3 regions of the Streptomyces sp. NPDC014889 genome follow, and region 2 is predicted to be linked to each of the others. Evidence: riboswitches for the same ligand, from Rfam matches in the RefSeq annotation. Region 2 holds a riboswitch; each other region holds the start of a gene.
What was found. A riboswitch is a leader RNA that binds a small molecule or an ion and turns the genes downstream of it on or off. The one in region 2 is predicted to bind cyclic di-AMP.
Positions count from the first base shown of each region.

Region 1 (9,903 bases), on a different contig from region 2:
GGGTGCGCCAGCGCCGGAAGGTGGTCACCAGCTCGCTGCGCAGCAGCCCGAAGGTCCACAGCGGGCCCGGGGCGCGGACGGCCGGGTCCGCGGCCCGCCCCGGTGAGACCTCAGCCCGCGACATCGAAGCCCTCCCCCGTGAGTGCCACGAACGCGTCCTCCAGCGAGGCCCGTTCGACCCCGAAGCCGCGTACGCGCACGCCTGCCTCCACCAGCGCGGCGTTCACGTCGGCGAGGTCGCGCTCCGGCGGTTCACCGGTCACCCGGTCCTCGCCCACGGCGACGTCGCCGACGCCCTGTTCCTTCAGCACCCGGGCCGCCTCCCCCGTGTCGGGCGTGGTCACCACCAGCCGGCCGCGCGCACCGGCGGCCAGCTCCGCCACGGCTCCCTGGGTGATCAGCCGTCCCTGCGCCATGACGGCCGCGTGGGTGCACACCTGCTCGATCTCGTCCAGCAGATGGGAGGAGAGGAAGACGGTCGTGCCGTCCGAGGCCAACTCCCGGACCAGGGAGCGGATCTCGCGCATGCCCTGCGGGTCGAGGCCGTTGGTCGGCTCGTCCAGGACGAGCAGTCTGCGCGGCTGGAGCAGCGCGGCGGCCAGCCCCAGGCGCTGTTTCATGCCCAGGGAGTAGGCCTTGGCCCTCTTGCCCGCCGCGGCCGTCAGGCCCACCCGGTCCAGGGCGGCCGCGACCCGGGCGCGCCGGGTGCGGGGGTCGGCGGTCGGGTCGGCGGCGTCGTAACGCACCAGGTTGTCCCGGCCGGAGAGGAAGCCGTACAGGGCCGGGCCCTCGATGAGGGCGCCGACCTGCGGGAGCACGGTGGGCGAGGACCGGGGCATGGGGTGCCCCAGTACCCGCGCCGTGCCGGAGGTGGGCTCGATGAGCCCCATCAGCATGCGGATGGTGGTGGTCTTGCCGGAGCCGTTGGGGCCGAGGAAGCCGAAGACGCTGCCCGCCGGGACGGTCAGATCGAGACCGTCGACGGCGAGCTGTCCGCCGCGGTAGCGCTTGGTGAGCCCGCGGGTGTGGATGACGCCGTCATCCGCTTCGTCCATCGGCTCCCCCGATCCCTCGTGTCCGGCGCGTGCTCACTTCGCGGCGTCGGCCGCCTTCACCAGCGTGTCCTTGGTGACGGCACCGACGTACACCTTGCCGTTGTCGGTGATCAGCGCGTTGACCAGGCGGGTGGAGAAGACCGTGCCCTTGCCGAACGTGCCGCTGACCTGGTCGCCGAGCGAGTCGAGGAACCCGCCCAGCTCGCCCTTGCCGGCGGACGACGGGATGCCGCCCTTGGTGCCGGTGTCGATCACGGCGATGGAGTTCCAGCCCTTGCCGAGGATCTCCGGGCCCTTCTCCGCCAGGCCCTTCTCCTGCGCGCCGGGCTCGTGGAACTGCCGGCCCGGGCCGGCCTTCCGCTCGGCGCCCTTTCCGGCGTCCTTCCCAGCGTCCTTCTCCTCGGTGACCTTCGCGCCCTTGGGCGGCGTGAAGTCGAAGGTCGAGGCGGCGGGCCTGGCGAAGTCGATCCGGGTGAAGCCCGCGTCCACCACGGCGGCGCCGCCGCTCGCCGGGGTGAGCGTGAACTTCAGCGGCAGTCCGGTCTTGGCGTCGACCGCGATGCTGATCGCGCCGACCGTGGTGCCGGAGGCGTGCTTCGGCTCGATGACCAGCTTGTAGGCGTCGCGGCCGGCGACCTGCGCGGTGCCGTCGACCTTCACCGAGGTGGTGTCGTCGACCGACTTCAGGGCCTCGTCGGCGAAGTCCTTGGGCGTGGCGGGGACCTCGTCCCGGTGCTTCTTGCCGCTGTCGGCGGCCGTGCCGTGGAAGACCTCGTTCGACTTGCTGTCGTAGCCCCAGACGTCCTTGCCGTTGTGGATGAGGCTGTACTCGGCGGCGCTCTCGATCAGGGAGACCTTCTGCCGGTCCTCGCCGTCGGCGGCGACGCGCAGGGTGTGCGTACCGGATGCCAGCTCGGGCAGCTTTGACGCCGGGTCGGCCGACGAACCGTCACCGCCCCCGAGTGCGCCGGACGCGAGGCCGCTCTCCAGGCCGCCGAGGTTCGGCAGACCGAGATCGGTGCTGATCTTGACCGTGCCGGACAGCTGCTCGACGTCCGACTTGGCGATTTTCTCTATGAGTTGCTGTGCGGTGATCTTCGGCAGGTCGGGGTCGCCGGACGCGGCGAGTGCCGGGACGAGCCCGATGGTCGCCGCGGCCACCCCCACCACCGTGACCGGGACGACGTAGCGCGCGGCCTTGCGGCGCCCCGCGCGCAGGTCGTCGGCTTCGGATCCGTTCGGTGCCATGTGTGCCCTACCTCCGTCATCGGCGGCGGCTGTCCTGCTGCACTGGGGTCTCACCCTCAGCCGCCATTCTCACCCAGATCGGTGAGGAGTGGTGTGGTCCGTGGTCTCCATCTGACCAAATCGGCCGGGCAAAAGCGTCAGACCCCGGAGCCAACTCCGTGTACGCCTGCGGTATGACACACAAAGGGCGACGCCTCCCCACCCCGTAGGGGTAGGCCTGGAGAGCGCCGCTCGGAAGGGGCCGCCGGCGGGGCGTCCGGGCAGGTCGGGGAACCGGGCGTCAGCCGGCCCGGTGCACCACCGCGTCGCACATCTGCAGCAGCGCGGCCTTCGCCTCGCACTCCCGCAGCGGCGCCAGCGCGGCCCGCGCCTCCTTGGCGTAGCGCACGGTGTCCCGTCGGGCCTGCTCCAGGGCCGGATGCTCCCGCAGCGCGCCCAGCGCCTCCGCGAGCCGCGCGTCGTCGGTCAGGTCGGAGTCCAGCAGCTCGCACAGGGCGATGTCTTCGGGCAGCCCCAGCCGGGCGGCGCGCTCGCGCAGCCGCAGCACCGGCAGCGTGGCGATGCCCTCGCGCAGGTCGGTGCCGGGGGTCTTGCCCGACTCGCGCGAGTCGGAGGCGATGTCCAGGACGTCGTCCGCGAGCTGGAAGGCGACGCCCAGCCGCTCGCCGTACTGCGTCAGCACGTCCACGACGGTCTCGTCGGCGCCGGACATCATCGCGCCGAACCGGCACGACACCGCCACCAGCGATCCGGTCTTGCCGCCCAGCACGTCCAGGTAGTGGTCGACCGGGTCCCGGCCGTCCTGCGGGCCCGCCGTCTCCAGGATCTGACCGGTGACCAGCCGTTCGAACGCCACGGCCTGCACCCGCACGGCCTCCGGGCCGAGGTCGGCGAGGATCTGCGAGGCGCGGGCGAACAGGAAGTCGCCGGTCAGGACCGCGACCGAGTTGCCCCAGCGGGTGTTGGCGCTGGCCACCCCGCGGCGCACGGCGGCCTCGTCCATCACGTCGTCGTGGTACAGCGTGGCCAGATGGGTCAGCTCCACCACCACGGCCGACGGCACGATCCCCGGCGCGTACGGGTCACCGAACTGGGACGCGAGCATCACGAGCAGCGGCCGGAACCGCTTCCCGCCCGCCTTGACGAGGTGCTGCGCGGCCCCCGTGATGAACGGGACCTCGCTCTTGGTGGCTTCGAGCAGCCCTTCCTCGACAGCCGCCAATCCGGCCTGGACATCGGCTTCGAGAGCCTGGTCCCGCACGCTCAGCCCGAATGGCCCGACGACGGTCACGAGGGGTCTCCTGTCTGCTGGTGTCTGCTGGGGATTACACGGTTTGTCGATACGTCGCTGCCCTCACTCAAGTCAGCGTATCCGGTCACGTTTCGATCACCGATATCGCCCACCTATACGGGTCAGGCCACATCACCCGACGTGACCACCGTCACGCGTCGGCCACATGGCCCATCCACGCTCACACTCGAAGTCCGATTCGCCCCTATTGGGGTTTCAATTCTCTTTAGTGGTAATTGCCCTTCGGGCACCCAAACCGTGAGTTGGGTCACTTCACCTCCTCTCCGCACCACCCCTCTCATCCCTTCACATTCCCTTTACGCCCAACGGAGTTGAGCGTTGGCGGACGCAAAGGATCAAGCACCACATACACCCCAGACCAAGGTCAAATAGGACGATGTGTGATTCCGCCACTTGTTCGGGACATGTGCTCTCGCATACGTTCCCGGCCATCGGGCGGACGCCGAATCCTGCCGCCGCCCGTCATCCCAACGACCGAATGAACCACGGCAGGAGCGGGGGACCCAGGTAAGCCGCCGGACCGGGCTCGTACGTCCTACGTCGTACGCCGCACCGGAACGGCTCGGGGTGAAGCCGCGCCCAACAGGGCGCGGCCGGGCACCTCCCCGCCCGAACCCGACAGCTCACCTCGCAGGCGACGGAGAGGAATTCCCCCATGCCTGCAAACGGTCAGCGCCGCTCTTCCCGCACCGCCCGCCTCGTCCGCACCCTCGCCGTCACCGGCACGGGCGCAGCCGTCCTCGCCGTGCCGCTGCTCGGCGCGACGAGCGCGTCCGCGGCGACCCCCGCCACCGTCCGGACGGCCGCGAGCTTCGGCTACCCGAACAACCTCGACGGCTGGATCCGCGCCTCCCTGGCGGTCATGGCGCAGAAGGGCATCCCGGGCTCCTACAACGGGATCCACCGCAACATCATCCGCGAGTCCTCCGGCAACCCGCGTGCCATCAACCTCTGGGACTCCAACGCCAAGAAGGGCATACCGTCCAAGGGCCTGCTCCAGGTCATCGACCCGACCTTCCGGGCCTACCACGTGAACGGGACGTCCTGGAACATCTACGACCCGGTCGCCAACATCACGGCCGCCTGCAACTACGCGGCCAAGCGGTACGGCTCCATCGACAACGTCAACGGCGCCTACTGACCGGACCACGGCCGGCTCCACACCGGCTGGTGCCCCGGCACCAGTGCCGCGGCACTAGACAAACAGTCGTTCGAGGACGACGGCGATGCCGTCGTCCTCGTTCGACGTCGTGACCTCGTCGGCCACCGCCTTGAGTTCGGGGTGGGCGTTGGCCATGGCGATCCCCCGGGCGGCCCACTGGAACATCGGGATGTCGTTGGGCATGTCGCCGAAGGCGAGGGCGCTCTCGCGGCCCAGTCCCAGGTGTTCGGCGGCCAGCGCCAGTCCGGTCGCCTTGGTGATGCCGCACGGCTGGAGCTCCACGGTCCCGGGGCCCGACATGGTGACCGTGGCGAGGGGCCCCACCACACCGCGGGCCGCCGCCGCCAGTTCGTCGTCGGACAGCTCCGGGTGACGCAGCAGCACCTTGCTGATGGGCGCGCGCCACAGCTCGTCGCGCCGCTCGACCCGTACGGCGGGAAGCGCCGCGTGCGGCATGCGGTACCCCGGCTCGATGAGCGTGAGCCCCTCGACCCCGTCCTGGTCGACCGCGGCGTACACCTCCCCCACCTCGGCCTCGATCTTGCCGAGCGCGGTCTCCGCCAGCTCGCGGTCCAGGGTGACCGACCACAGCAGACGGTCGCTGCCGGCGTCGTAGAGCTGTGCGCCCTGACCGCACACCGCGAGGCCCGTGGTGTGGAGGACGCCGAGCAGCTCCCGCACCCTCGGCGCCGGCCGTCCGGTCACCACGAGGTGCCGGGCGCCGGCGGCCGCCGTCCTCGCGAGCGCGGCGAGGGACCGTTCGGACACGGTGTCGTCGCCGCGCAGCAGCGTCCCGTCCAGGTCGGTGGCGATGAGGGTGTATGCGAGGGCGGCCATGATCAGAGAATACGGATGCCCCGGCCCACCGACTCGACCGGAGCCGGACGACCGCGCTTCAGGCCGCCTTTCCTCAACTGCCCTTCGGGTGAGGGACCTTCGCGCCGTGCGCGAGGCGGTACTCGACCGTGCGCCGCCGCGGTGGGCGGCCGCGGGGCGGTTCGGGCGGCGGGACGGCAGCCCGCCCGGTCGTGCTCCGCCTCAACCGGTCGTGCCGCCACGGCGGTTGGTCCGCCACAGCTGATAGAGGTGCCGCGCGCCCGGCCGCACGAAACGGGCGAGCATCGTGAGGAACGGCAGCGGATCGTCACCCGCCAGCCAGGCCAGTTCCGTGCCGCTCGCCCTCGCCGGCGCGTGCGGTGTGGTGTAGCCGCTGCGGCGGTAGGCGAGAAGGGCGGGCAGGTCGATGTTCTCCACGACGTAGCGGTGGCCGGTGCGCTGCTCGCCCTCCGGGACGGGGCGCCCGGTCAGGTCGAGGTGCATGGCACGCACGACGTCCACGCCCGACTCGCTCTCGAAGAGCCGGAACTGCGCGCCCATGCGCGGATTGAAGTCGAGGAGCTTGTACCGCCCGTCCCGCCGGTCGAAACGCAGGTCGAGGTCGACGATGCCGGTGAAGCCGATCTGCTTGATGAACCGGGCGGCGAGGTCGGCGAGTTCCGGGTTGTCGACGACGTACGCGTTCGCCGTCATGCCCGCGTGCGGCGGCCAGGAACGGACCTTGACGCCGGTGAACATCGCGAGCGGGGTGGAACTCCGGTCGAAGTAGGCGTGCACGATCCAGTCCTCGGCCTCCTCCCTCGGCAGGTACTCCTGGAGGATCACTCCGGGCTGCTCGCCCCAGTCGCGGGCCAGGGCCAGCAGGCCCTCGCGGCTGTTGATCCTCGTGGTGCCGTTCACCGCGGGGCTGCTGCGCCGCACGAACGCCTCGCGATTCTTGGCCACCACCGGGAAACGGGTCCTCTCGGCGAACGCCACGATGTCGTCGTACGTCTGCGGGAAGGCGGCCTCGGGACTCGGGATGCCGTGCTCCACGCACAGTTCGTGCAGGCCCTGCTTGCTGGCCAGGCGGCGCGGCAGGCCGGGGGCGACGGGCGGGAAGAGGAAGGGGCCCCTGAGCTCCTCCTGGTGCTCCGCGATCAGGACCGCGGCCTCCTCGTCGGTGGGCACCAGGACGGCGGGCCGGCCGATGCGGCGTCCGATCCGCAGCAGCCCCTCCACCAGACGGTCCGCACCCTCCGTGCCCCTGGTCGGCCACACGAACGCGCGTTTGAGATAACGGGAGGAGGCCGCCGGCGTGTAGGCGTCCTCGGTGATCGCGTACATGGGCACGCCCAGACGGCCCAGACTGCGGATCGCTCCCACCCCGCCATGGTGCAGCGGGTAGTCGCCGAACTTCACGATCAGGCCCGGCACCTCGCGGTCGGCCCGGAAAGGCACACTGACGGCATTCCTGGCCACGGGTCCCCCCACGTGTCCCCCATTGAGCGGACCCACCCCGTCCGCGTCCCCAGAGGACGCTAAGCCGGAATTGCCCCCTCCCACAAGACCAATTCGGACATTGCAAACTCTTTAGGCACTGCCCAAGACATGCGATGCCCCCGTAACGTGTGGCCCGACCACATGGCATTTCGGAAAGGAAGGCAGCACCCCATGCCCCCCTTCGAGGTCCCCGAGGGCGACCCCTTCGGTCCGCACAACCTTCCCTACGGCGTCTTCTCCCGCGCCGGGTCGCCGGAGAGGACCGTGGGCGTCCGGCTCGGCGACCACGTGCTCGACGCGGGGGCGGCGGCGCGGGCGCTCGGTTCGCCGTACGCCGACCTGCTCGCGCGGCCGAACCTGAACCCGCTGCTGGCCGCGGGTCGCACCGCGTGGTCCGACGTGCGGCGCGCGCTGACGTCGTGGGTGACCGTGCCGGCCCACCGGGAGACCGTCGCGCCCTTCCTGCACCCGCTGTCCTCGGTGACGCTGCACCTCCCCTTCGAGGTCGCGGACTACGTCGACTTCTACGCCTCGGAGAACCACGCCCGGAACGTGGGGCAGATCTTCCGCCCGGACGCCGAGGACTCGCTGACCCCCAACTGGAAGCACCTGCCCATCGGTTACCACGGCCGCTCCGGCACGGTGGTGGTCTCCGGCACGGACGTGGTGCGCCCGTCGGGCCAGCGGAAGGCTCCCACGGACCCCGCGCCGGTGTTCGGCCCCTCGGTCCGGCTGGACATCGAGGCGGAGGTCGGCTTCGTGGTCGGCACCCCCTCGCCGATGGGGCAGCCGGTCGCGCTCGGCGACTTCCGCGAGCACGTCTTCGGGCTGTGCCTGCTGAACGACTGGTCGGCGCGCGACATCCAGGCCTGGGAGTACGTCCCGCTCGGGCCGTTCCTCGGCAAGTCCTTCGCCACCTCGGTGTCGGCGTGGATCACTCCGCTGGACGCGCTGGAGGAGGCGCGGGTCGCCCCGCCGCGGCGGACGCACCCGCTGCTGCCCTACCTCGACGACTCCGCGCAGGAGCCCGGAGGTTACGACCTGCGCATCTCCGTCGCGATCAACGGTCATACGGTGTCCGAGCCGCCGTTCTCCACCATGTACTGGACAGCCGCGCAGCAGCTCGCCCACATGACGGTCAACGGCGCGTCCCTGCGCACGGGCGACCTGTACGGCTCGGGCACGGTGAGCGGATCGTCCGAGCGCGAACGCGGCTCGCTGCTCGAGCTGACCTGGAACGGCCGCGAGCCTCTGGAACTCCCCGACGGCAAGCGGGCGTTCCTGGAGGACGGCGACGTGGTCACGCTCTCGGCCTGGGCTCCGGGCGCCGACGGCACACGGGTGGGGCTCGGAGAGGTGACGGGCCGGATCGTCTCGGGCTGAACCAAGGCCCTGCGGCCCTTGCGCCGCGGGGATTTGATGGTCGCGCACCCCTGACTCCCGGTCCCGCGGCCGTCATACTGGCGGCAGGCCGCGCGCGCCCGGCGCGCCGGCCGGCCGCACAGCACGCTTCACCGCACGACCCCGACACCCGCCCACCTCCCACGAGGATCCGGAGTCCGAGGCATGACCGCCTGCCTGCTCCTGCTGAGCGCCGTCGCCCTGACGCTCGCCGTGCCGGTCCCCCGCACACTGGCCCGGGCGGGGTGGCCCGAACGGGAGCCCGTCGTCGCGCTGTGGGTGTGGCAGTGCCTGGTCGCCACCGTCCTGCTGTGCTGCCTCGCGGGGCTCGTGCTGGGCACCGCGGCCGTCTTCGGCACCGTTCACGACCAGGTCTTCGCCCCCGCGCCGCCGGCCGTGACGGCCGCCTACGACCTGTCGGTGGCACCGGCCTGGGCCGCCGGCCTCACCCTGCTGCTGGCCGGCGGGGCCGCCTGGACCACCGCGATGCTCGCCCGCGAGTTCGTCGAGGCCCGGCGCCGGCGCGGCCTGGCCCGCGCGCATCTGCGTGAACGCGCCCCCGATCTGCCCGCGGGCCTTCCGGCGGCCCGCGGACCGCTGCTGGTGCTGGAGGACGAGTACCCCGACGCCTGGTGGATGCCCGGTCACCCGCCCCAGCTCGTCGTCACCACCGGCGCCCTGCACCGGCTCACCGGCCACCAGCTCGACGCCGTCCTCGCCCACGAGCGCGGCCACGCCCGCGCCCACCACGACTGGCTGCTGCACCTGTCGACCGCGCTGGCGACCGGTTTTCCGCGTATCCCGCTGTTCACGCACTTCTGCGAGCAGAACCACCGCCTGGTGGAACTGGCCGCCGACGACACGGCCTCCCGCCGCCACGGCCACCTCACCACGGCCCTCGCGCTGATCGAGCTCAACCAGCACCGCGGGGTGCTGTCCTGCTCCTCCAGCAACCGGCTGCTGAGCGAGCGGGTGGACCGCCTGCTGGAGCCCCCGCCGCGGCTGGACCGCGGGCGCCGGGCGCTGACCACGGCGGTCGCGGCCCTGGTGCCCCTGCTCCCGCTCCTGATCACGTTCGCCCCGGGCCTGACGGCACTGGGCTGAGCAGCGGACCGGTCGCCGCGACCCGCGCGGCGCGGCTGTCTCCAGCCCGCTATATCCAGTCGTCTATATCCAGTCGTCCGGTTCCGGCTCGGGCAGGTCCTCCACCGGTTCCGGCTCGCCCGTGCGAGCCGTCCCTGTCCCGGCCGTCCCCGATCCGGCCGTATCCGTACCGGCCAGCGACTCCAGCACCGCGAGCACGCCCTCCCCGTACGTCGCCAGCTTCTTCTCGCCGACGCCGCCGACCGTGCCGAGCTGTGCCACCGACGTCGGCCAGAGCGAGACGATCTCCCGGAGGGTGGCGT
Region 1 is NZ_JBIBWH010000010.1:131,858-141,760, reverse strand. It holds gene ACF09J_RS21410 (ABC transporter permease) at 1-124, opposite strand, end outside; gene ACF09J_RS21405 (ABC transporter ATP-binding protein) at 111-1,055, opposite strand; gene ACF09J_RS21400 (outer membrane lipoprotein carrier protein LolA) at 1,089-2,303, opposite strand; gene ACF09J_RS21395 (polyprenyl synthetase family protein) at 2,584-3,594, opposite strand; cyclic di-AMP (ydaO/yuaA leader) riboswitch at 4,078-4,265, shown strand; gene ACF09J_RS21390 (transglycosylase SLT domain-containing protein) at 4,271-4,756, shown strand; gene ACF09J_RS21385 (HAD family hydrolase) at 4,811-5,614, opposite strand; gene ACF09J_RS21380 (ATP-grasp domain-containing protein) at 5,816-7,054, opposite strand; gene fahA (fumarylacetoacetase) at 7,268-8,479, shown strand; gene ACF09J_RS21370 (M56 family metallopeptidase) at 8,663-9,601, shown strand; gene recQ (DNA helicase RecQ) at 9,665-9,903, opposite strand, start outside.
Region 1: another riboswitch for cyclic di-AMP. It lies ahead of ACF09J_RS21390 (transglycosylase SLT domain-containing protein); the one in region 2 lies ahead of ACF09J_RS29695 (C40 family peptidase).

Region 2 (9,903 bases):
CTTCGAACCGAGCCGCTGAGAGCAGTAGGAGCAGTCCTCGGGGCACAGACCGGACTTGAGGTTGACGAGATAGTTGAGTTTCACCCGCCGGCCGAACCAGTGGCGGCGCACCTTCCCGGCCGCGGCCACCACATCCAGCAGGTCGTCGTCCGAGGTGGCCAGCACGGCCAGAGCTTCCTCGCGGGTCGGCGACTCGCGCCGAAGTCCCTTGTCCACCAGCGTGTTCAGCAGGTCCATAAGAGCTGATCCTTTCCTACGGCCCGGTCCGCGGCCAAGGAGACCTCGCACAATGACGGACCGATCGACATGTGGGTATTGCCACATCATGGGCGGCAAGCGCTGCCGTTAGGGTCTGTGGACTGCCTACAAATGCCCCGGAGGACCCATGGCGTTCGGCTGGATCGAGGAGCGGGCGGACGCACGCCGCCGGGCCGGGCTCGTGCGGACCCTGCGGCCCCGCCCCGCCGACTCGCCGCTGCTCGACCTCGCGGGCAACGACTACCTGGGGCTCGCCCGTCATCCGGAGGTGACCGAGGGGGCGGCGGCCGCCGCGCGCACCTGGGGCGGCGGCTCGACCGGCTCCCGGCTGGTCACCGGAACCACCGAACTGCACGCCGAACTGGAACGCGAACTGTCCGGTTTCTGCGGCTTCGAGGCGGCGCTGGTCTTCTCCTCCGGATACGCCGCGAACCTGGCCGCGGTCACCGCGCTCGCGCCGCACGGATCGCTCGTCGTCTCCGACGCGGGCAACCACGCCTCCCTCATCGACGGCTGCCGGCTGGCCCGGGGCACGACACAGGTCGTCGCGCACGCCGACCCGGACGCGGTGCGCAAGGCGCTCGGCACGCACGAGGGCCCGGCCGTGCTCGTGTCGGACACGGTGTTCTCGGTCGACGGCGACGCGGCCCCGCTGGCGGAGTTCGCCGCGGTCTGCCGGGAGCGCGGCGCGGGCCTCCTCGTCGACGACGCCCACGGGCTGGGCGTCCTGGGCGCCGGCGGCCGCGGCGCCGCGCACGCAGCGGGACTGGCGGGCGCCGGCGACGTGGTCGTCACGGCCACGCTCTCGAAGTCGCTCGGCAGCCAGGGCGGAGTCGTCCTCGGACCCGCGCGGGTGATCGACCACCTGGTCAACGCGGCCCGGACGTTCATCTTCGACACCGGCCTCGCCCCCGCGGCCGCGGGCGCGGCCCTGGCGGCGCTGCGGCTGCTGCGCCGCGAGCCGGAGCGGGCGGCACGCGCGCGAGCGGTGGCGGCCGAACTCCACGCACGCCTGACCGCCGCGGGTCTGGAAGCGGTACGTCCGGACGCCGCGGTGGTCTCGGTGCGCGCGCCGTCCCCGGAGCGGGCCGTGCGGTGGGCGGCCGACTGCCGGGCGGCCGGCCTCGCCGTGGGCTGTTTCCGTCCTCCTTCCGTGCCCGACGGCATCTCACGGCTGAGGCTGACCGCCCGCGCGGACCTCTCCGGGGCGCAGATCGAACGCGCTGTACGGGTGATCGGTGAGGCACGGCCATGAGTCGGCGTGACACGGCCGGACGTCACCGGGGGCGGATATGACCGGATGGTGCGTCAGACGCGGTGCGCCGCAGCCGTGAAACGGGCCCAGCTCGCGGGGGAGAAGAGCAGGGCCGGCGCGGCCGGGGCCTTGGAGTCGCGCACGGCGAGCAGCCCGGACCACGGTCCCGTGGCGGGCCGGGCCGTCTCGACGCAGTTGTTGGCTCCCGTGCTGTAGCTGCTCCGCAGCCAGCGCACGCCGTGCAGATCGGTGCTGGAAGATACGTGCCGAGGCAGAGCGGACATGGTGCCTCCTTAGGCGGTACGTGGTGGAGCGCCGTCAGGGTCCTGGCGTATCCCGGCGATGAAGTCCAACGAGTCCTCGGGCGAGAGGGCGTGGATCCGCAGGGTGTCGAAGGCCTCCGTGTAGGCCTCTAGGTCTTCTTTCCGCTCGAGATGGAGGCTACTCGTCAGGTGGTCGAGAACCACCACGTTCAGATCAGAAGTGTTCGAAAATGAGAAGATTACGAAAGGACCGGTGATGCCGATGTGCGCGCCGGCGGCGAACGGCAGCACCTGGAGCCGTACCTGCGGCAGCCGGGCCGCCTCCGTCAGCCGCTCCAGCTGCCGCCGCATGATCTCCGGGCCGCCCACCTCGCGGCGCAGCACCGCCTCGTCGAGCACCGCGTCCAGCTCCAGCGGCGGCTGCGCGCGGAGCACGTCCTGGCGGGCCAGCCGCACCTCCACCAGCGCGTCCAGCCGGTCCTCGTCGAGCCCGTCCACGGCGGCCCGGGTGACCGCGCGGGCGTACTCGGGCGTCTGCAGCAGTCCGGGGACGACCGAGGTCTCCAGGGTGCGCATCCCGCTCGCCTGCGACTCCAGGCTGATGAAGTCCCGGTAGGTCGGCGGCAGTACCCCGCGGTAGGCGTGCCACCAGTGGTGCCGGCCGTCGCCGTCGTCCAGTCCCGCGAGGACCAGGAGCAACTCGCGCAGCTGGGAGTCGTGGACCGCGTACGCGTCCAGGAGGGAGCGCACATCGGCCGGTTTCACCCCACTGGTGCCGGTTTCGATCCGGCTGACCTTCGACTGGTGCCAGCCGACCAGGCCGGCCGCCTCACCGCTGGTGAGACCCGCGCCGGTGCGCAGCGCGCGCAGTTCGGCGCCCAGTTTCCTGCGGCGCACCGCGGGACCGTGCTGCATGGGCTACTCCCTCGCTCCGTCTGAACGCTCCACGCGACCCGCTTCACATACGGTCTTCCGTCGCAGAGTTCACCGCATCGAGCGACAGATATATGCATATCTTGGTGGATCGCCACCGAGACGGCAGGACTGGTGGCAGTCTGACGGCGAAGCACCAGTGCGGGACCGTACTCGAACCATCCGCTCAGTGTCGGACTCCGGTCCCGTGGGAAAGGGACGACGTCGCCATGGCAGACCATCTGGAAGCATCCGTCACTCTGCCGAGCGATCCCGCCTCGGTCTGCGCGGCCCGTGCCTATGTGGCGGGCACGCTCGCGGAGTGGGGCCTGCCGCCGGCCACGGACACCGCCGAGACGGTGCGGCTCATCGTCTCCGAACTCGCCACCAACGCCGTACAGCACACTTTCGGGCAGTCACCCACCTTCACGGTGGACCTCGTCCTCGTGCGTGACGAACGGCTGTGCATCGGGGTCACCGACAGCCACCCCCGGTTCCCCAAACGGCTGCCGGCCGCCGTCCAGCAGGACAACGGCCGGGGCATGGTGATCATCCGGTGGCTCACCGCGGAGTGCGGCGGCAGACTGACCGTGCGGCCGACCCGGGAGGGCGGCAAGACGGTCTGCATCGAACTTCCGTGGACGGCTCCTGCCCGGCCCGTGACGGCCGCGGGCCAGGAACCGTAGGAACGTGGGGTGACGGCGTCGCAGCGCCGCCACCGCCCCGCACCGCGGCCGGGTCAGCGGACCCGGCCGTACCAGACGCTCTTCGTCCAGATCTTCTGGAGCTTCACCACGTCCCCGGTCTTCGGGGCGTGCCAGATCTTGCCCGAGCCGGCGTAGATGCCGACGTGGTACACGTACGAGCCCGAGTGGAAGAACACCAGGTCCCCGGCCCGGCGGCTGCTCGCGGAGATGTGCCGGCTGTTGTTGTACTGCTGCGCGGCCGTGCGGGGCAGTTTCTTGCCCGCCCTCTTGAACGAGTACAGCGTGAGCCCGGAGCAGTCGAACCTCCGCGGCCCCGTGGCGCCCCACTGGTAGGGCGACCCCTTCTTGGACGCGGCGATCTGCAGCGCCTTGGACGCCATCGTGACGGCCGAGGCCTCGGAGGCCACACCCGGCACGACGATCGAGCCGCCCACGGCGGCCAGGGTCAGGGCCGAGGCCGTGCCGGCCCGGGCCATCAGCGACGGGACGCGATTGAGCGCAGTCATGCGCAACCCTTCGTCAGCCGCCTGTGAAGGATGACCTGTCGGATTCGGGCTGGCGAAGTTGCCCGGCCGCGTTGCCGCGGCTTCACCCCAAGGGCTGCTCGGTCCGGTCATGGTGCGACCGTTCCGGCGACCCGTCGTGCTTGGGTCCTCCACTCCTGCCGATCCACTCCTGTCGACCGGTCATCCGGGCGGCGGCAGGACTCGGCGTCCGCCCGGACCGCCCCGCCGTTGTGGCGGGGGCTTGTCGTCAGACAGGGATCTTCACCCACGGATGTCCGAAAATCCCAACGGAAGCGAGTGTTTGTGTTGTTACTCACCACGCGCCCGTTCGGGTGGACACCCTCACGATCGAACGGATGCCCCCTCACCCGACGACCCCCGGACCAGCACCGGAACGCCTCGTGCCGCCATTCGGGGAGGCGGGCTGCGCAACTGTGGCGGTCCCGAAAAGGGACCTGAACCTACACCGAAAGGGGGTCGGTCATTCGGGGACATTCCGTGTCGCTTGTCCCGGCGCGCCGCCTCCCGCGCCCGCCGCGCCCCCGGTGTGGACGACGTCAACTTCCGCAGTTTGGCGGCTGGGTGAAGCGCACGGCGCGCGACTCACCGTCCGGCACCCACGGGGGCCGGGCGCCCGGCGGCCTCCGGACAGCGGCCGATCGGCTCTGCCAGGGTGCGGGGTGGGTCCGGTGGATCGTCCCGCGTCCGGCGAGGTGGGCATTGCCGTGCGATTCGGGATGTACCGGCCAACCGGCCCATATGTGGCGGCTTCTGGCGTCTCCGGCGCCGGCTGCCGCTTCGGGCCGGCCCGCGCCTGCCGCGCGGACCGCCGCTGGGGCTTCCGGCCCCGCACCGCCATCCGGCCGCCGGGGTTCCGGTTCCCCGCCGACCCGGGCCCGGCGGGTGCCCCTGACGGCCCGGGTGCCCGGTCGTCTCCGGGCGGCGGCCGATCGGCGCTGTCCGGGTGTGGTGCGGGGTCCGGTGGATCGTCCCGCGTCCGGTGAAGTGGGCATTGCCGTGTGATTTTGGGCGTTCCGGCCAACCGGCCCATATGCGGCGGCTTCTGGCGTCTCCGGCGCCGACCACCGCTCCAGGCCGGCCCGCGCAGCCTCGGCCGCGTGGCCCGCCTGCTGGCCTTCAGGCCTCTCAGGTTGGCCCGCTTGCTGGGTTTTTGACCCCTTTCGTGGGGGCCGCCCGCCGACTCCCCGTCCCTTCCGTGCGTGCCGTCGCCGGCCTTCCGGTTCCCGTCGAGCCGCTCGGGGTTCCGCTCAGCGGGACACGTCGCGCCGCTTATCGGATTGGCAAAGAAGGTCAACGCCCCCTGTTCTCAGGGACCTCACAGCAGCAAGGATCCCCGTACCCAATTCGCAACGACGTACGGGGAGGTCCCCCCTTGAGGGACATGAGACCCAGGAACCGGGTGCTGGCGCTCGGTTCGGCCGGTGCGCTGGTCACGGCGACCCTGATAGCCGGCGCGGTGGCGACGCCCGCGGCCGGTGCGAACAACGGCCAGGGCCAGGACCGCGAGACCCGCGGCGCGGCGATCGCCGCGGAGCGGGCCGCGAAGGCCGGCATCGACTGGCAGGACTGCCCCGCCGACTGGGGGCTGGCCAAGCCCATCCAGTGCGGTTACGTCTCGGTGCCGCTCGACTACGCCGACCCCTACGGCAAGCAGATCAAGCTGGCCGTCGACCGCGCCGGCAACACCGGCACCAAGGAGGAGCGCCAGGGCGCCCTCGTCTACAACCCGGGCGGCCCCGGCGGTTCGGGCCTGCGCTTCCCGACCCGGGTCACCGGAAAGAACGCCATCTGGGCCAACGTGGCGAAGGCCTACGACTTCGTCGGCTTCGACCCGCGCGGTGTCGGCCACTCGGCGGCCATCTCCTGCGCCGACCCGCAGAAGTTCGCCGAGGGGTCCAAGCTGGACCCGGTGCCCGGCTCCGAGGGCGACAAGAGCATCCAGCGCAAGCTGGCCCGCGAGTACGCGCAGGGCTGCCTCCAGCGCACCGGCCGCGCCATGCTCCAGCAGATGACCACCCCGAACACCGTGCGCGACCTGGACGTCATCCGCGCCGCGCTCGGCGAGCAGAAGCTCAACTTCCTCGGCGTCTCCTACGGCACCTACCTCGGCGCCGTCTACGGCACGATGTTCCCGGGCCACGTGCGCCGGATGGTCGTCGACAGCGTCGTCAACCCGGCCCGCGAGAACATCTGGTACCAGGCCAACCTGAACCAGGACGTCGCCTTCGAGGGCCGCTGGAAGGACTGGCAGGACTGGGTCGCCGCGAACGACGCCACCTACCACCTGGGCGCCACCCGCGACGCCGTCCAGGAGCAGTGGCTGAAGCTGCGCGCCACCGCCAAGAAGAGCCCCATCGGCGGGGTCGTCGGCCCGAACGAGCTGATCTCCTTCTTCCAGAGCGCGCCGTACTACGACTCGTCGTGGGCGCCGGTGGCGAGGGTGTTCAGCAAGTACGTCGCCGGTGACACCCAGGCGCTGGTCGACGCCGCCGCCCCGGACCTGTCCGACATCGCGGGCAACATCTCCTCGGAGAACGGCAACGCCGTCTACACGGCCGTGGAGTGCACCGACGCCAAGTGGCCCACCAACTGGCAGACGTGGGACCGGGACAACACGCGGCTCCACAAGACGGCCCCGTTCATGACCTGGGCCAACGCGTGGATGAACCTGCCGTGCGCCACCTGGCCCGTCAAGCAGCAGAACCCGGTGGACGTCAAGACCGGCAAGGGTCTGCCGTCGGTGCTGATCGTGCAGTCCACGCGGGACGCCGCCACGCCGTACGCGGGCGCCGTCGAGCTGCACAAGCGGTTCAAGGACTCCCGTCTGATCACCGAGAAGGACGCGGGCTCCCACGGTGTCACCGGCCTGGCCAACCCGTGCGTCAACGACCGGGTGGACACCTACCTGCTCACCGGGAAGACCGACTCGGCCGACGTGACCTGCGCACCGCACGCCACGCCGAAGCCGTAAGGCCCGGCATCGGGTGACGAGGGGCGGCCGGGAAGCCCGGCCCCCCCTCTCTCGCGTTCGGTGTGCCCAGCGGCGCAAGCCCACAGGCGTCAACCGAGGGGCGCGCGCGGGAACCTGCGCCGGTCGCCCTTCGCCTCGGCCTGCTCCGCCTTGGCCACGGCCGCGTACTGGTCGACGTACTCCTGCTCGGACAGAGTCAGGATGGCGTACATGATCTCGTCGGTGGCGGCCCGCAGGATCGCCTTCTCGTTCTCCATGCCCGCGTAGCGGGAGAAGTCCAGCGGCTTGCCGAAGCGGATCACGATCGGGTGCGGGCGCGGGACGACCTTCCCGGGCGGCTGGGCCTCGAACGTGCCGATCATCGCGCACGGGACGACCGGCACCCCGGCCTTGAGCGCCATGACCGCGACGCCGACCTTGCCCTTGTACAGGCGGCCGTCGTGCGACCGGGTGCCCTCCGGGTAGATGCCGAGCAGCTCGCCCTTGCGCAGCACCCCGAGCCCCTCCCGGATCGCGGCCTGCCCTGCCTCCTTGCCCGACCGGTCGACCGGGATCTGTCCCGCGCTGCGGAAGAAGGCCGCGGTGAGCCGGCCCTTGATGCCCGGGCCCGTGAAGTACTCGGCCTTGGCCAGGAAGGTGATCCGCCGTTTGAGGATCGCGGGCATCACGAAGTGGTCCGAGAAGGAGAGGTGGTTGCCCGCGACGATGGCCGCACCCGAGGCCGGCACGTGCTCCAGCCCTTCGATACGCGGCCGGAAGACCAGTCTGAGCAGCGGTCCCAGCAGAACGTATTTGAGCAGGTAGTAGAACACGGCTCGCCCTTCGATCTACCAGGTCCGCTTCAGGCCGGTGTTTTGAGAGGTCAAAGCCATGATCCCGGGAATTGACCCACGTGCATCCGTAGTCATCTGTAACCGCGTTCGACCCAGCTCATGCTGACCACTTGCTGACTCGTCCAGTATGAGATTCATCGTCTGCTGGAGACATAGAGCTCGGACGGAGTTCAAGTAGCGAAATCGTCATGGCTGCGATAGGAGTGGGCGGCGGTTACCTCCGGAATGGTCCGTATCCTGGCCGCTGGCTGCCCCTGCCGAGACGCAGTGTGCCGGGTCGGCTGCCGCCTGCCCGCCGAGCTGCCCAGAACTGCACGGCCCGGCGGCGGGCAGTTCACGGCGCGGCGTGGTGTTCAGCGCAGGGTGAGCGGGGTCGCGGATGCGACGTGGGACAGTTTCTCCGGGTTGCGGACGTAGTAGAGGCCGGTGATGCGGGCGTCCTCGACACGGATCGCCATGACGCCGTCGAACTCGCCGTCCAGGCGGACGAGGAGTGCCGGGTTGCCGTTGACCACGGTCGGTTCGACGGTGGGCGTTCCTTCGAGCTTGCCGATGCCGCCGGCGAACATGCGGGCCACCCGCTCGGCGCCGGTGACCGGCCGCAGCGCGGCGTGTTTGATGCCGCCACCGTCGCTCATCAGGACGACTTCGGGGGCGAGGACCTCAAGAAGGGCCTGGGGGTCCCCGGTTTCGATCGCGCGTTGGAATGACTTCAGGACCGCCTGGCCCTCGTTCGAGGAGACCATCCGGCGGGGGCGGCGGGAATCGACGTGCCGGCGGGCGCGGTGGGCGATCTGGCGGACGGCCGCGGGGTTCTTGTCGACGGCGGCCGCGATCTCGTCGTAGCCGATGTCGAAGACCTCGCGCAGCACGAAGACGGCGCGCTCGGTCGGTGACAGCGTCTCGAGGACGAGCAACAGCGCCATGGACACGCTCTCGGCGAGTTCGACGTCCTCGGCCACGTCCGGCGCGGTGAGCAGTGGCTCGGGCAGCCAGGGGCCGACGTATGCCTCCCGGCGGCGCTTCATGGTGCGCAGCCGGTTGAGCGCCTGGCGGGTGGTGATCCGGACCAGGTAGGCGCGCTGGTCGCGCACCTGCCCCTGGTCGGCCTCGGCCCATCGCAGCCAGGTCTCCTGGAGGACGTCTTCGGCGTCGGCCGCCGATCCGAGCATCTCGTAGGCGACGGTGAACAGCAGGTTGCGGTGGGCGAGGAACGCCTCGGTCGCCGGGTCGGTGGCGTCGTCGCTCATCCCTCGTCCCTTCTCTTCGCCCTTCGCGGTCGGCCCTGGCGGTCGACCGCGTTCGTGCGCGTCCACAGCAGCATCCTCGCAGCACGCACCGGTCAGGCCGCCCGGTCGGCGGCGGCCGGTGCCTCGGCGCGCTTGGCGCGCAGCAGTTGCCGGCGCTTGGACAGACCTCCCGGGACGCGGTGCAGGCTGAACGAACCGGGTTTGTGCGCCTCTTCGGCCAGGTGCTCGGGGATGCCCTTGCAGACCAATTCCTTGATCCTGGCGCCCAGGCCGTCGGCGATGTGCAGCCACACCGCGACGTCGGACCTGTTGGCGAACTGGTAGACGCCCGCGCTTCGGCCCAGGCTGACGCACTGGGCGTAGAACGACTGGTGGAGGTCCCCCGGCTGCTCACCCGCGAGTCGGCTGAGCACGGTGTCGGCAGCCCGCGCGCCCAGCGGCATTGCGTTCAGGCAACTCATCCGCAGCGGCAGACCGGACGGTGCCGCCGAGTCCCCGGCCGCTACGATGCGCGCGTCGTCCACGCTTGTCAGCGTCTCGTCCGTGAGCAGGCGGCCTACGACGTCGGTGCTCAGCCCGCTGCGGGCGGCCAGGTCAGGGACGCCGAAGCCGGCGGTCCAGACGGTGACCTCGCTGGGCAGGTCACGGCCGTCGGCGAGCCGCACGGCGTCGCGGGTCACCGCCGTCACTCTCGCGTCGGAGCCGTCGATGACCGTCACGCCGAGCTCGGCCAGCCGCTTAGCAACCGAGCGCCGGCCCCGGGTGTGCAGGTACGGGCCGAGAACGCCGCCGCAGACCAGGGTCACCCGGCGGCCCTGCTCCGCCAGCTCGGCGGCGGTCTCGATGCCGGTGGGACCGGCACCGACCACCGTCACCGGGGCCGTCGCGGGAGCGGCGTCGATGACAGGGCGCAGCCGCTGTGCCGCC
Region 2 is NZ_JBIBWH010000017.1:66,700-76,602, reverse strand. It holds gene bioB (biotin synthase BioB) at 1-237, opposite strand, end outside; gene ACF09J_RS29715 (8-amino-7-oxononanoate synthase) at 386-1,513, shown strand; gene ACF09J_RS29710 (DUF397 domain-containing protein) at 1,567-1,797, opposite strand; gene ACF09J_RS29705 (helix-turn-helix domain-containing protein) at 1,807-2,691, opposite strand; gene ACF09J_RS29700 (ATP-binding protein) at 2,919-3,374, shown strand; gene ACF09J_RS29695 (C40 family peptidase) at 3,428-3,901, opposite strand; cyclic di-AMP (ydaO/yuaA leader) riboswitch at 3,905-4,118, opposite strand; gene ACF09J_RS29690 (alpha/beta hydrolase) at 5,304-6,893, shown strand; gene ACF09J_RS29685 (lysophospholipid acyltransferase family protein) at 6,983-7,705, opposite strand; gene ACF09J_RS29680 (RNA polymerase sigma-70 factor) at 8,080-8,976, opposite strand; gene ACF09J_RS29675 (NAD(P)/FAD-dependent oxidoreductase) at 9,069-9,903, opposite strand, start outside.

Region 3 (9,903 bases), on a different contig from region 2:
GCCACCGGCTCCTGCTCCTGGCCGTCGTAGTTGGGAGCGAAGTCGACGGTGTCCTCGTCGATGGACTCCGTCATCAGGCCGGTGGCCTCGGCCATCCGGCACTCGGTGTACCGCATGGCGGCCGGCGGGTCGTCGTTGCCCAGCGAGCCGAAGTTGCCGTGGCCGTCGACCAAGGGGACACGCATCGAGAAGGGCTGGGTCAGGCGCACCAGGGCGTCGTAGATCGACGCGTCGCCGTGCGGGTGCAGCTTGCCCATGACCTCGCCGACGACGCGGGCGCACTTCACGTAGCCGCGGTCGGGACGCAGCCCCATCTCGTTCATCTGGTAGACGATGCGGCGGTGCACCGGCTTGAGCCCGTCCCGGGCGTCCGGCAGCGCCCGGGAGTAGATGACCGAATACGCGTACTCGAGGAAGGAGCCCTGCATCTCGTCGACGACGTCGATGTCGAGGATCCTCTCCTCGTACGAGTCGTCGGGCGGCGGGGTCTTCGTGCTGCGGCGGGCCATCGCTGCCGGCTCCTTGCTGAAGCGTGGACGGGATCTGACGCCGACCATTGTGGACCGCGCGACTGACAACCCGGACCACGCCCCGTCCCCACAGGGCACGTTCCGCCCTCCCGCCCCGGCCCGGGACCCTCCGGCCGTCCCGTGGCCCCTGGTGGCAGTGGCGCCTGTGATGCCGCTGCGAACTGCGGGGACGCCCCGTTCCGCGGTGCCGCCGCGCGTCGCCTTCCGTCTCGCTCTCGGCGTACGGACCGTGGGAACTTCGCCACGGGTCGTCACGCTTGCATACAGTGGCAGGACCGGCAGGAAAAGGGCGGTTCGCAGACCGCCAACGCGATCGAAGGGACGTACATGCCCAAGGGTCACACGGCCGCAGCCGAGGCAGGCTCCGGCGGCCTGACAGCGACCGAGCACCGCCTGGCCAACGGCCTGCGCGTGGTGCTCTCCGAGGACCACCTGACCCCGGTCGCGGCGGTGTGCCTCTGGTACGACGTCGGCTCGCGCCACGAGGTCAAGGGACGCACCGGCCTGGCTCACCTTTTCGAGCACCTGATGTTCCAGGGCTCCGCCCAGGTCAAGGGCAACGGCCACTTCGAACTGGTGCAGGGCGCGGGCGGCTCGCTCAACGGCACCACCAGCTTCGAGCGCACCAACTACTTCGAGACCATGCCCGCCCATCAGCTGGAGCTCGCCCTCTGGCTGGAGGCCGACCGCATGGGCTCGCTGCTCGCGGCGCTGGACGACGAGTCCATGGAGAACCAGCGGGACGTCGTCAAGAACGAGCGCCGCCAGCGCTACGACAACGTCCCCTACGGCACCGCGTTCGAGCGGCTGACCGCCCTCGCCTACCCGGAGGGCCACCCGTACCACCACACGCCGATCGGGTCCATGGCGGACCTGGACGCGGCCACCCTGGAGGACGCGCGCGCGTTCTTCCGCACGTACTACGCGCCGAACAACGCCGTCCTGTCCGTCGTCGGCGACATCGACCCGGAGCAGACGCTCGCCTGGGTCGAGAAGTACTTCGGCTCCATCGCGTCCCACGACGGCAAGCCCGAGCCCCGCGACGGCGCCCTGCCCGAGGTCATCGGAGAGCAGCTGCGCGAGGTCGTCGAGGAGGAGGTCCCGGCGCGCGCCCTGATGGCCGCCTACCGGCTCCCGCACGACGGCACGCGCGCGTGCGACGCGGCCGACCTGGCGCTCACCATCCTCGGCGGCGGCGAGTCCTCGCGGCTCTACAACCGGCTGGTGCGCCGCGACCGTACGGCCGTCGCGGCCGGTTTCGGCCTGCTGCGGCTGGCCGGTGCGCCCTCCCTGGGCTGGCTGGACGTGAAGACCTCCGGCGACGTCGAGGTGCCCGTCATCGAGTCGGCCATCGACGAGGAGCTGGCCCGGTTCGCGGAACAGGGCCCGACCGCCGAGGAGATGGAGCGCGCCCAGGCCCAGCTGGAGCGCGAGTGGCTGGACCGCCTCGGCACGGTCGCCGGCCGCGCCGACGAACTGTGCCGCTACGCCGTCCTGTTCGGCGACCCGCAGCTCGCCCTGACCGCCGTCGGACGTGTCCTGGAGGTGACGCCCGAGGAGGTGCAGGAGGTCGCCAAGTCCCGCCTGCGTCCCGACAACCGCGCGGTGCTCGTCTACGAGCCGACCGCCGCCGACGCGCAGGACGACGCCCAGGACGCGGACGCCGCGGCCACCGACGAGACCGAGGAGGCGGCGAAGTGACCGAGCTCGCCACGATGGAGTTCCACCCGCAGCCGCAGGCAGGCGCGGCCAGGCCGTGGGCGTTCCCCGCCCCCGAGCGCGGGACGCTGGACAACGGCCTGACGGTGCTGCGCTGCCACCGCCCCGGCCAGCAGGTCGTCGCCGTCGAGGTGCTGCTGGACGCGCCCCTGGAGGCGGAGCCGGCCGGCCTGGACGGCGTCGCCACGATCATGGCGCGGGCCTTCTCCGAGGGCACCGACAAGCACTCCGCCGAGGAGTTCGCCGCCGAGCTGGAGCGCGCGGGCGCCACCCTCGACGCGCACGCCGACCACCCCGGCGTACGGCTGAGCCTGGAGGTCCCCGCCTCCCGACTGGCCAAGGGGCTCGGCCTGCTGTCCGACGCCCTCAGGGCGCCCGCGTTCGCCGACTCCGAGGTGGAGCGGCTGGTGCGCAACCGGCTCGACGAGATCCCGCACGAGCTGGCCAACCCGGCCCGCCGCGCCGCCAAGGAGCTGTCCAAGGAGCTCTTCCCGGCGGACGCGCGCATGTCGCGTCCGCGCCAGGGCACCGAGGAGACGGTCGGCGCCATCGACTCGGCGGCCGTCCGTGCCTTCTACGACCGGCACGTGCGCCCGGCCACGGCCACCGCCGTGGTCGTCGGCGACCTCACCGGCGTCGACCTCGACGAGCTGCTGGGCCGGACCCTGGGCGCCTGGACCGGCGCGCCCGCCAAGCCGCGGCCCGTGCCGCCGGTGACCGCCGACGACACCGGCCGTGTGGTCATCGTGGACCGGCCCGGCGCCGTCCAGACTCAGTTGCTCATCGGCCGGATCGGTTCCGACCGGCACGCCCGCGTGTGGCCCGCCCAGGTGCTCGGCACCTACTGCCTCGGCGGCACCCTCACCTCCCGCCTGGACCGCGTCCTGCGCGAGGAGAAGGGCTACACCTACGGGGTGCGGGCGTTCGGCCAGGTGATGCGCTCGGCCCCCGACGGCTCGGGCGCCGCGATGCTCGCCATCAGCGGCTCGGTCGACACCCCGAACACCGGCCCGGCCCTGGACGACCTGTTCACGGTGCTGCGCAAGCTCGCCGCGGAGGGTCTCACCGACCCCGAGCGCGACGTCGCCGTGCAGAACCTCGTCGGCGTGGCGCCGCTGAAGTACGAGACGGCCGCCGCCGTCGCGGGCACGCTGGCCGACCAGGTCGAGCAGCACCTGCCGGACGACTACCAGGCGACGCTCTATCAGCAGCTCGCCGCCACCGGCACGGTGGAGGCCACCGCGGCCGTCGTCAACGCCTTCCCGGTGGACCGTCTGGTGACGGTCCTCGTCGGCGACGCGGCGCAGATCAAGGAGCCCGTCGAGGCCCTGGGCGTCGGCCGGGTCACGGTCGTCGAGGCCGAGTAGCGGCACACACGAACGCGGGGCCCTGGTGACCGAAGCGTCACCAGGGCCCTGTGTTGTCCTGATCTTGTCCGAATTGAGGGGGAGACCGCCTGTCTGCCCTGTGGTATGCGCTACAAAACATCTGATCCGTTTGGGAATTGAAAGCGGCCCCGTTTAGCGTCGGTCCGGCTGTTCGTCGGGCAGTGCGCCGCGTCCGCGGCACCGGACAGTCATCGCCGAGTCCCCGTACGGCGCGAGCCAGGGGAGCCGGGGACCCATCGTCCCTGGGGTGAATCGGACGCCCGCGCGCCACGCGAGGGGGCCGTAGGAGACCTTCCTGCTCCGAACCCGTCAGCTAACCCGGTAGGCGACAGGGAAGGAAAGGACCCACGTCTCCATGGCGTTCACCCGCGCCGCCGGGAAGCACCGACGGCCGAGCCGGATGCACCGCACCACCGCCCGCGCGGCGGGCGTCGCGGCCCTGGCCACCACCGGTGTCATCGGCACCCTCGCCGCCCCGGCCCTCGCGGCGGAGGCCCCCGCCCTCGAGGACACCGGCCTCACCCCGGTCGTCACCATCGGCGACAGCGTCGCCGAGAAGATCGACGCCCAGTCCGTCGCCCAGCACCGTGCCGCCGCGCGCAAGGAGGCCGAGAAGGCCGCGCGCGAGAAGGCCGCCGAGCAGGCGGCGAAGGAGCGCGAGGCCAAGGCGCGCGCCGCCCGCGCGGCCGAGCGCAAGCGCCTCAACGCCTTCGTGACGCCGATCTTCAACTCGTACATCTCGACCGGCTACCTGACCGGCGGCTACCTGTGGTCGTCCGGCGCCCACACCGGCGTCGACTTCCACGCCGCGAGCGGCACCAGCGTCCACGCGGTCGGCAGCGGCACCGTCGTCGACGCCGGCTGGGGCGGGGCGTACGGGAACCAGATCGTGATCAGGATGGCCGACGGCATGTACACCCAGTACGCGCATCTGTCGTCCGTCCAGGTCTCGGTGGGCCAGCACGTCACCCCGGGCCGGCAGATCGGCCTGTCCGGCGCGACCGGCAACGTCACCGGACCGCACCTGCACTTCGAGGCCCGTACGACCCCGGACTACGGCTCCGACGTCGACCCCGTGGCCTACCTGCGCAAGCACGGCCTCAACGTCTGACCCGCCGCCGGGCGTACCGTCCGGCATCCCCGAAGCCCCGGCTCCCGAGCCGGGGCTTCCGGTTTCCCCGCGGGCTTCCGGAGGCCCCCCGCCGGGCACGCCGAAGCCGTGCCGGCCCGTCCGGGCGGCACGGCTTCGGCGCAGGACCGTTCCTGCTGGTCAGACCGTCTCGGGCAGCTCCTCGAGCCCCTCGGCGACCAGCTTGGCCAGCCGGTCGAGCGCGGCGTCCGCGCCGTCGGCGTCGGAGGCCAGGACGACCTCCTCGCCGCCCTCGGCGCCGAGGCCGAGCACGGCCAGCATGGAGGCCGCGTTGACGGGCGTCCCGTCGGCCTTGGCGATCGTCACCGGGATGCCTGCGGCCGTGGCGGCCCGGACGAAGATGGAGGCGGGGCGGGCGTGGAGACCCTCGGCCCAGCCGACGTTGACGCGGCGCTCAGCCATGTGTTGCTGCCCTTCAGGTGATCAGGGTTGTCTAGACCAGTTTTCCACACGTGGAACAAGTCCGGAGCGGGGGTGTGCGCCGCCCCGGACGGCGTCGGACCGCGGCCTCGGTCCGACGTGTGTCCTCCACAGACTGCCTCGCGCCGCTGTCGGACGCGAGCCGTACGCTGGGGCCCATGCAGACCTCGCCGGACCGGCACGAGTACCCCGCCCACTGGGAGGCCGACGTGGTGCTGCGTGACGGAGGTACCGCACGGATCCGCCCCATCACCGCCGATGACGCCGGCCGTCTGGTCAGCTTCTACGAACAGGTGTCGGACGAGTCCAAGTATTACCGCTTCTTCGCGCCCTACCCGCGGCTGTCCGCGAAGGACGTCCACCGCTTCACGCACCACGACTTCGTGGACCGGGTGGGACTCGCGGCCACCGTCGGCGGCGAGTTCATCGCCACCGTGCGCTACGACCGCATCGGCGCGGACGGCATGCCGGCCTCGGCGCCCTCCGACGAGGCCGAGGTCGCCTTCCTGGTGCAGGACGCCCACCAGGGCCGCGGCGTCGCCTCCGCGCTCCTCGAACACATCGCGGCCGTCGCCCGCGAGCGCGGCATCCGCCGCTTCACCGCCGAGGTGCTGCCGGCCAACACCAAGATGATCAAGGTGTTCACGGACGCCGGGTACACCCAGAAGCGCAGCTTCGAGGACGGCGTCGTGCACCTGGAGTTCGGCATCGAGCCGACCGACCGCTCGCTGGCCGTGCAGCAGGCACGGGAGCAGCGGGCCGAGGCGCGGTCGGTACGGCGGCTGCTCGTGCCGGGCTCGGTCGCCGTCATCGGGGTGGGCCGCACGCGCGGCGGCGTCGGCCGCGGCATCCTCGACAACATCCGCGACGCCGGGTTCACGGGCCGGCTCCACGCCGTGAACCGGGCCTTCGGCGAGGACTGCCGGGAGATCGACGGGGTGCCCGCCCACCGCTCGGTGCGGGACATCGACGGGCCCGTGGACCTGGCCGTCGTCGCCGTACCGGCCGAGCACGTCCCGGACGCCGTCGCCGAGTGCGGCGAGCACGGGGTGCAGGGACTCGTCGTGATCTCCGCGGGCTACGCGGAGAGCGGCCCCGAGGGACGCGAGCGGCAGCGCGCGCTCGTCCGGCAGGCGCGCTCGTACGGCATGCGGATCATCGGGCCCAACACCTTCGGGATCATCAACACCTCGCCGGACGTCCGGCTCAACGCCTCCCTCGCCCCCGAGCTGCCCCGGCCCGGCCGTATCGGTCTCTTCGCCCAGTCCGGGGCCATCGGCATCGCGCTGCTGTCCCGGCTGCACCGGCGCGGCGGCGGTGTCACCGGGGTCACGGGCGTGTCGACCTTCGTGTCGGCCGGCAACAGGGCGGACGTCTCGGGCAACGACGTCATGCAGTTCTGGTACGACGACCCCGACACCGACGTCGCCCTGATGTACCTGGAGTCCATCGGCAACCCGCGCAAGTTCACCCGCCTGGCCCGGCGTACGGCGGCGGTGAAGCCGCTGGTCGTGGTGCAGAGCGCGGGCTCCGCCCCGCAGGGGCACGCGGTACGGGCGACCCGGCTGCCGCACGCGACGGTGTCCGCGCTGCTGCGGCAGGCCGGAGTGATCCGGGTCGACACCATCACCGAACTGGTCGACACCGGCCTGCTGCTCGCCCGGCAGCCGCTGCCGCCGGGGCCGCGGGTGGCGATCCTCGGCAACTCCGAGTCGCTGGGAGTGCTGACCTACGACCGCTGTCTCGCGGAGGGGCTGCGCCCCCAGCCGCCGCGCGACCTGACGACGGCGGCCTCGGCGGAGGACTTCCGGGTCGCGCTGTCCGGGGCGCTCGCCGACGAGACCGCCGACGCGGTGGTCGTCACGCTGATACCGGCGGTGGGGGAGGACGCCGCCGAGGACACGGCCCTGGCCGAGGCCCTGCGCTCGGCCGCACAGGAGGTCCCCGGCAAGCCGGTCCTGGTGGTCCACGTCGAGTTCGGCGACCTGGCAGAAGCCCTGTCCGCCGCCACGAGCACCGCCCCGCCCCCCGGCCCGGGCCCCCAACCACCGGCGACCCCGCTGCTGCCCCCGCCCACGACTCCCGCAGCGGCCCCGGCTTCGCCGGGTCGCCGGGCGGGCGCGGCTTCCGCCGGCGACCCGAACCCCGAGACCGGCACCGGACCCAAGGCAGGCACAGGACCTCAGCGAGGTGCGGGCGCCGCGGCGGCCGAGCCGGTTCCCGCCGGGTCGCGGCTGATCACCGCCTACCCCGCTGCCGAGCGTGCCGTCCGGGCGCTCGCCGAAGCGGTGCGGTACGGGCAGTGGCGGCGTGAGGCCGCGGACCCCGGCAGGGTGCCGGAGTACGAGGACATCGACGAGAAGGGCGCCGCCGCGTTCATCGGCGGACTGCTGGAGCGCGGGCAGGGCCTCACGCTCGGCACGGAGGAGACCTGCGAGCTGCTCGGCCGGTACGGCGTCCATGTGCGCCGGGCCCTGCCCGCCCCCACCCCTGACGCCGCCGCGGAAGCCGCCCGTGCCCTCGGCTACCCCGTCGCCCTGAAGGCCACCGCCCCGCACCTGCGGCACCGGGCCGACCTGGGGGGCGTACGCCTCGACCTCACCGACGAGGAACAACTCCGCTGGGCCTACGCCGAGTTGACCGACCTCTTCGGCAAGCCCGAGGAGGTGCGGCCGGTGGTGCAGGCGATGGCACCCAGAGGGGTCGACACCGTCGTGCGCGCGGTCATCGACCCGGCGGCCGGCGCGGTGCTCTCCTTCGGGCTCGCCGGGGTCGCCTCACAACTGCTCGGCGACATGGCGCACCGGCTGGTCCCGGTCACCGACCGCGAGGCCACCTCCCTGATCCGCTCCATCCGCACGGCCCCCCTGCTCTTCGGCTGGCGCGGCTCGGCCCCGGTCGACACCCCCGCCCTTCAGGAGCTGCTGCTGCGCGTGTCACGGCTGGTCCACGACCACCCGGAGGTCGTCGCCGTCACCCTGGAGCCGGTCGTCGTCGCCCCGCGCGGGCTGACCGTCCTCGACGCCTCCGTGCGCCTGGCACCCCCGCCCGCCCGCGACGACCTCGGCCCGCGCACGCTCCCGGTGTACTGACCGGGGCTCGTCGCTCCGCGGCGGTGCCTCGCAGTCAGTGCGCCCCCGTAGGATGGACGGCATGGCCAAGACCAGTACGACGACCCAGGGGCTGCGTTCGGCGATCGAACGCAGCGGCTACTACCCGGCTCTCGTGGCCGAGGCGGTGGAGGCCGCCGTGGGCGGGGAGCCCATCCGGTCGTATCTGGTCCACCAGGAGACCACGTTCGACCAGAACGAGGTGCGGCGGCACGTGACGGTGCTCGTCCTCACCGGCAACCGCTTCATCGTCAGCCACACCGACGAGCAGGCCGCCGACAGCACCTCCCCGACGCCGTACGCCACCACGTCCACCGAGTCGGTCAAGCTCGACCGGATCTCGTCGGTCGTGGTCAGCCGCGTGGTCGCCAACCCGGAGCAGTACACGCCGGGCACACTGCCGCGCGAGGTCGTGCTGACCATCGGCTGGGGCGCCGTGTCCCGTATCGACCTGGAGCCCGCCGCCTGCGGCGACCCCAACTGCGAGGCCGACCACGGCTACACGGGCAACTCGACGGCGGACGACCTCAGCCTGCGCGTCAGCGAGGCCGGCGACGGTCCCGAGACGGTCCGGCAGGCCCTCGCCTTCGCCCAGGCCATCTCCGAGGCCACAGCGGACCCGACCCGCTGATGACCCGCCCCTATTCCCCCGACGACGCCACCGCCTGGGGCCACCCGGAGCCGCTGGCCGTCGCGTCCGCACCCGTCCCGGCGTACGGAACCGGCTCGCTCGCCGACCTGCTGCCCACGCTGGCCGCCGGCATGGGCGTCCCGCGGATGACGGCCACGATCGACGAGCTGGCCCCCGTCGACCGCGCCTGCGTCTTCCTGATCGACGGCCTCGGCTGGGAGCAGCTGAAGGCCCACCCGGTGGACGCCCCGTACCTGACCTCCCTGCTCGGCAGCTCCCGCGGCGGCACCGGCCGCCCGATCACCGCCGGATACCCGGCGACCACGGCGACCTCGCTCGCCTCCGTCGGCACCGGCCTGCCCCCGGGCGCGCACGGCCTGCCCGGCTACACCGTGCGCAACCCGGCGACCGGCGGGCTGATGAACCAGTTGCGCTGGCAGCCGTACACCGATCCGCGCGCCTGGCAGCCCCACCCCACGGTCTTCCAGCTCGCCCAGCAGGCGGGCGTGCACGCCGCCCAGGTGTCCTCCCCGGCCTTCCAGAACACCCCGCTGACCAAGGTCGCGCTCAGCGGCGGCACCTTCCTGGGACGGCTGACCGGCGAGGAGCGCATGGACCTCGCGGCCGAGCAGCTCGCCGCCGCCGACCGGGCCCTGGTCTACACGTACTACTCCGAACTGGACGGCGCCGGCCACCGCTACGGCGTCGACTCCGACACCTGGCGCGGACAGCTCATGCACGTCGACCGGCTGGTCCAGCGCCTGGCCGAGCAGCTCCCGCCGCACAGCGCGCTCTACGTCACCGCCGACCACGGCATGGTCGACATCCCGTTCGACGAGCAGCACCGCATCGACTTCGACGAGGACTGGGAGCTGCGCGCGGGCGTCGCCCTGCTCGGCGGCGAGGGACGCGCGCGGCACGTGTACGCGGTGCCGGGCGCCGAGGACGACGTCCT
Region 3 is NZ_JBIBWH010000025.1:39,411-49,313, forward strand. It holds gene ACF09J_RS33965 (DNA topoisomerase (ATP-hydrolyzing) subunit A) at 1-509, opposite strand, end outside; gene ACF09J_RS33970 (M16 family metallopeptidase) at 858-2,231, shown strand; gene ACF09J_RS33975 (M16 family metallopeptidase) at 2,228-3,616, shown strand; cyclic di-AMP (ydaO/yuaA leader) riboswitch at 3,820-3,980, shown strand; gene ACF09J_RS33980 (M23 family metallopeptidase) at 3,993-4,748, shown strand; gene ACF09J_RS33985 (HPr family phosphocarrier protein) at 4,908-5,189, opposite strand; gene ACF09J_RS33990 (GNAT family N-acetyltransferase) at 5,366-8,299, shown strand; gene ACF09J_RS33995 (DUF5998 family protein) at 8,352-8,948, shown strand; gene ACF09J_RS34000 (alkaline phosphatase family protein) at 8,948-9,903, shown strand, end outside.
Region 3: another riboswitch for cyclic di-AMP. It lies ahead of ACF09J_RS33980 (M23 family metallopeptidase); the one in region 2 lies ahead of ACF09J_RS29695 (C40 family peptidase).